Regions from separate parts of the Streptomyces sp. SID5469 genome, predicted to be linked through region 2. Evidence: riboswitches for the same ligand, from Rfam matches in the RefSeq annotation. Region 2 holds a riboswitch; the other holds the start of a gene.
The links. A riboswitch is a leader RNA that binds a small molecule or an ion and turns the genes downstream of it on or off. The one in region 2 is predicted to bind thiamine pyrophosphate.

Region 1 (2,192 bases), 540 kb from region 2:
TGATCGCGGGAATGGCGAGGCCGGGCGATCTGGTTCTCACCATGGGCGCGGGCGACGTGACGGAGCTCGGCCCGCGGATCCTGGACCGTCTGTCGAAGCAGTGAGGGGCTGAGGCTCGTGTCGTACGACATCGAAAAGCCGGACGAGGCATGGCGCGCGGAGCTGACCCCGGCCGAATACGCGGTCCTGCGCAAGGCCGGCACGGAGCCGGCGTTCACGGGTGAGTACACGGACACCAGGACGAAGGGCGTCTACTCCTGCCGTGCCTGCGGCGCGGAGCTCTTCACGTCGAACGAGAAGTTCGAGTCGCACTGCGGCTGGCCGTCCTTCTACGACCCGAAGAACACGGACGCCGTGGAGCTGATCGACGACCGTTCGCACGGGATGGTGCGGACGGAGGTGCGGTGCGCTCGCTGCGGGTCGCATCTCGGACATGTGTTCGAGGGGGAGGGGTATGCGACCCCGACCGATCAGCGGTACTGCATCAACTCCATCTCGTTGCGGCTGGCGCCGGACGAGGGCTGAGGCAGGCGGGCACGCCCGGGGGTGACCCCTCGGGCAGGCCCTAGCGGCGCACGACGGAGTCCAGCAGGGCGGGGAGATCCGCGACGGAGTCCAGGACGTGGTCGGGCCGTGCGCTCGCCGCGTGGTGCGTTTCGGGCAGGTATTTTCCGGTCTTGACGAGGACACCGGTGATACCCGTGCGCTGTGCCGCGAGCACGTCGGACTCGATGTCGTCGCCGACCATGACCGCCTGGCCGGGGCCGGCCCCGAGGCGTGTCAGCGCCGCCTCGAAGAACGCGGGCGCCGGCTTGCCGGTGATCTCGGCCCGAGTGCCGGCGGCGTGCTCCAGCCCGAGCAGGAACGCACCGCTGTCGAGATCCAGTCCGCGGTCGGTGCGCCAGTACAGGTTGCGGTGCATCGCCACCAGCCGGGCGCCCCGCTGGAGGTGGCCGAAGACCCGGTTGAGCGCCGCGTAGTCGAACTCTGGGCCGGCACCGCCCACGATGACGACGTCCGGGACGGTGTCGGTGTCGTCGAGCAGGGTCACGCCGACGAGGTCCTCCCGGATGTCACCGCTGTTCAGCAGGGAGCAGCGGGCGCCGGGACAGTGGTCGGTGAGATGGGCCGCGGTGGCGGTGGGTGCGGTGAGGATGTCCTCGGCGCTCACCGGGAAGCCCGAGGCGCCCAGTGTCGCAGCGATCGACGCGCGCGTACGGGACGTCGTATTGGTGAGCAGGACCACGCCGAGGCTGGCGTCGCGGATCCGGTGCAGCGCCTCGATCGCGCCGGGCAGTGGCTTCCACGAGACGGTGAGCACACCGTCGATGTCGATCAGGACCGCACGTACGGCATCCATGTCAGGACAATACCGCGGGGTCCGTGGGTGCGTCGCTTCGCACACGAATAACCTGCGAGACGGGCTCCCTGCGCCGGTATGGTCCGGATCAGGTTCCAGAGGTCGCTGTCAGGTCCTGCGACCTTCCAGCCTCTCAGCCCGACCGTCGACGTCGGCCCGGGCGGAAACCACGTACTCCCAGCTTCACGCCAAAGTCGGCTACTCCGGTCGAACTCCCTCGCTCGTCCCGCAGGCTGTTTCTCATTCTAGTGCGGTCAACAGGAAATGAACCCTCCTAAATCGGGATTTTTTACCCGTCTGGCGCTCGTCCGCTCGTCCGCTCGTCCGCTCGTCTGGCGCCCGCCCGGTGCCCGTCTCCGGCCCGTCTTCCGCCCGCCGCACACGCGCCGCTCAGGCCCCCGCGTGCACCAACGCCGACCACGTCCAAGGCCGCTCCCGGTCGTCTTGTCTCAGCGAGCGCACCGTGTGGTGCAGGGCCAGGGCCGCGGGCAGGGGGCCGGGGCCCGGGAGGGAGGGGGCCAGGGTGCGGTGGAACTCGGCCGCGGCCCTGGCCGCGAAGGAGTCGCCCACCTCCCAGAGCGTGGCCACCGACTGGGCGTAGCCGGCGAGCTGGAACGCGGAGCCCAGGTGGATCACCTCGTCGGCGAGCGCCGCGGTGGCGCCGCCGCGGGCCGTGCCGCAGGCCGAGAGGTAGGCCAACTCGGCCGTCTCCAGGTGGAGCTCGGCGATGTCGCGGATCAGCAGGTCGCCGTCGGCCAGCAGCAGCCGGCCGGCCGACAGGTCCTCGGGGTCACTGTCCGCGTGGCACGCGAAGTGCACCACGGCCGCGTCC
Region 2 (2,192 bases):
GGACGGCATGCGGGCGCTCAGGGACGGCGAGATTCCCGGCGGCCCCGCCCGTCTCTCCAACATCGTCTTCATGGGCATGGGCGAGCCGCTCGCCAACTACAAGCGGGTCGTCGGTGCGATCCGGGCGCTCACCGACCCGGAGCCGGACGGGCTCGGGCTGTCGCAGCGCGGCATCACCGTGTCGACCGTCGGGCTCGTCCCGGCCATCCACCGGTTCGCCGACGAGGGCTTCAAGTGCCGGCTGGCCATCTCCCTGCACGCCCCGGACGACGAGCTGCGCGACACTCTCGTGCCCGTCAACACGCGGTGGAAGGTGCGGGAGGTGCTGGACGCCGGCTGGGAGTACGCGGCCAGGTCCGGACGCCGGCTCTCCATCGAGTACGCGCTGATCCGGGACATCAACGACCAGGCCTGGCGCGGTGACCGCCTCGGCCGGATGCTCAAGGGCAGGCCGGTGCACGTCAACCTGATCCCGCTGAACCCGACGCCCGGCTCGAAGTGGACCGCCTCGCGGCCCGAGGACGAGAAGGCGTTCGTCGAGGCGATCGCCGCCCACGGGGTGCCGGTCACCGTCCGGGACACCCGTGGCCAGGAGATCGACGGAGCCTGCGGCCAGCTCGCGGCCACCGAGCGGTAACCTGTCCCGCGTAGGTACATCTTCATATTCCGACAGGGGAGCGCCACAGCGCTGAGAGTGCGGGAGAGTCCGCAGACCCTCTGAACCTCGCCCAGGTCATTCTGGGTAGGAAGTTCGGTCATCACTCAAGCTGTTGCGCCCTGCCCGGGAACTCGTCGGAGGCTCCCGGGCAGGGCCGCGTCTTCTCCTGGTCACTCCAGGAGGAATTCGGTGAGCACCACCAAGAAGTTCACGGCCGCGGCCCTGGCCGCCGGGCTCGGGCTCGTCACGCTGTCCGCGTGCGGCTCGTCCGGCTCGGGCGGCGGCGACGCCGACTCCAAGACGGTGACCCTGGTCAGCCATGACTCGTGGGCCGCCTCGAAGAGCGTGCTCGAGGACTTCGAGAAGCAGTCCGGCTACACGGTGAAGGTCCTCAAGGATGGCGACGCCGGGCAGGCGGTCAACAAGGCGATCCTCACCAAGGACAACCCGCAGGGCGACGTCTTCTTCGGCGTCGACAACACCCTGCTGTCGCGGGCGCTCGACAACGGGCTGTTCCAGCCGTACGAGGCCAAGGGCTCCGGCCTGATCCGCCCCGAGTACCAGGTGGACCGGGCCAAGCACCGGGTGACACCGATCGACTCCGGTGACATCTGCGTCAACTACGACAAGAAGTACTTCGCCGACCACAAGCTGGACCCGCCGGCCTCCTTCGGCGACCTGGTCGAGCCGCGGTACAAGAACCTGCTCGTCACGGAGAACGCCGCCACGTCCTCGCCCGGCCTCGGCTTCCTGCTGGGGACGGCGGCCGAGTACGGCGACAAAGGCTGGCCCGACTACTGGAAGAAGCTCAAGGCCAACGGCGTGAAGGTGGTCGACGGCTGGGAGCAGGCCTACAACCAGGAGTTCTCGGGCTCAGCAGGCGGCAAGAAGGCCAAGGGCGACCGGCCGCTGGTCGTCTCCTACGCCTCGTCCCCGCCGGCCGAGGTGATCTACGCCAGCCCCAAGCCGAAGACCGCGCCCACCGGGGTCGCGAGCGGGACCTGCTTCCGGCAGGTCGAGTACGCGGGGCTGCTGAGCAACGCGAAGAACACCAAGGGCGGCAAGGCGCTCCTCGACTTCCTCGTCACCAAGGAATTCCAGGAGGACATGCCGCTGAACATGTTCGTGTACCCGGTGGTCAAGGGTGCTCAGGTCCCCGCCGAATTCAGCGAGTTCGGTCCGGCGGCCAAGAGCCCCGAGACCCTGGCCCCGGCCGAGATCGCCGACAACCGTGACCAGTGGGTCAAGTCGTGGACCTCGCTCGTACTGAAGTAGAGCCCCCGGCGCGCAAGGGGCTCTCCCGTGGGAGCGCGGCGCGGCTCGGGCTCATGGCCCTGCCCGTCGCGTTCTTCGGGGTGTTCTTCGCCTACCCCGTCGCGGCGATCGTGGCGCGTGGTCTGAAGGCCGACGGGGCCTGGCAGTGGGGGCGGATCGGTGACGTACTGGCGCAGTCCGGCATACAGCACGTCCTGTGGTTCACCACCTGGCAGGCGTTCGCCTCGACAGCGCTCACGCTGCTGATCGCGCTCCCCGG

Region 1: it holds a riboswitch for thiamine pyrophosphate, as region 2 does, so the genes downstream of both, GTY58_RS11565 (HAD-IIA family hydrolase) here and GTY58_RS13710 (thiamine ABC transporter substrate-binding protein) in region 2, are expected to answer to the same signal.

Annotation. Positions count from the first base shown of each region.
Region 1 covers NZ_WWIN01000001.1:2,682,383-2,684,574, reverse strand. The annotation lists gene murC (UDP-N-acetylmuramate--L-alanine ligase) at 1-104, shown strand, start outside; gene msrB (peptide-methionine (R)-S-oxide reductase MsrB) at 118-525, shown strand; gene GTY58_RS11565 (HAD-IIA family hydrolase) at 566-1,360, opposite strand; TPP riboswitch at 1,409-1,589, opposite strand; gene GTY58_RS11560 (CHAT domain-containing protein) at 1,751-2,192, opposite strand, start outside.
Region 2 covers NZ_WWIN01000001.1:3,219,013-3,221,204, reverse strand. The annotation lists gene rlmN (23S rRNA (adenine(2503)-C(2))-methyltransferase RlmN) at 1-637, shown strand, start outside; TPP riboswitch at 662-767, shown strand; gene GTY58_RS13710 (thiamine ABC transporter substrate-binding protein) at 848-1,933, shown strand; gene GTY58_RS13705 (iron ABC transporter permease) at 1,909-2,192, shown strand, end outside.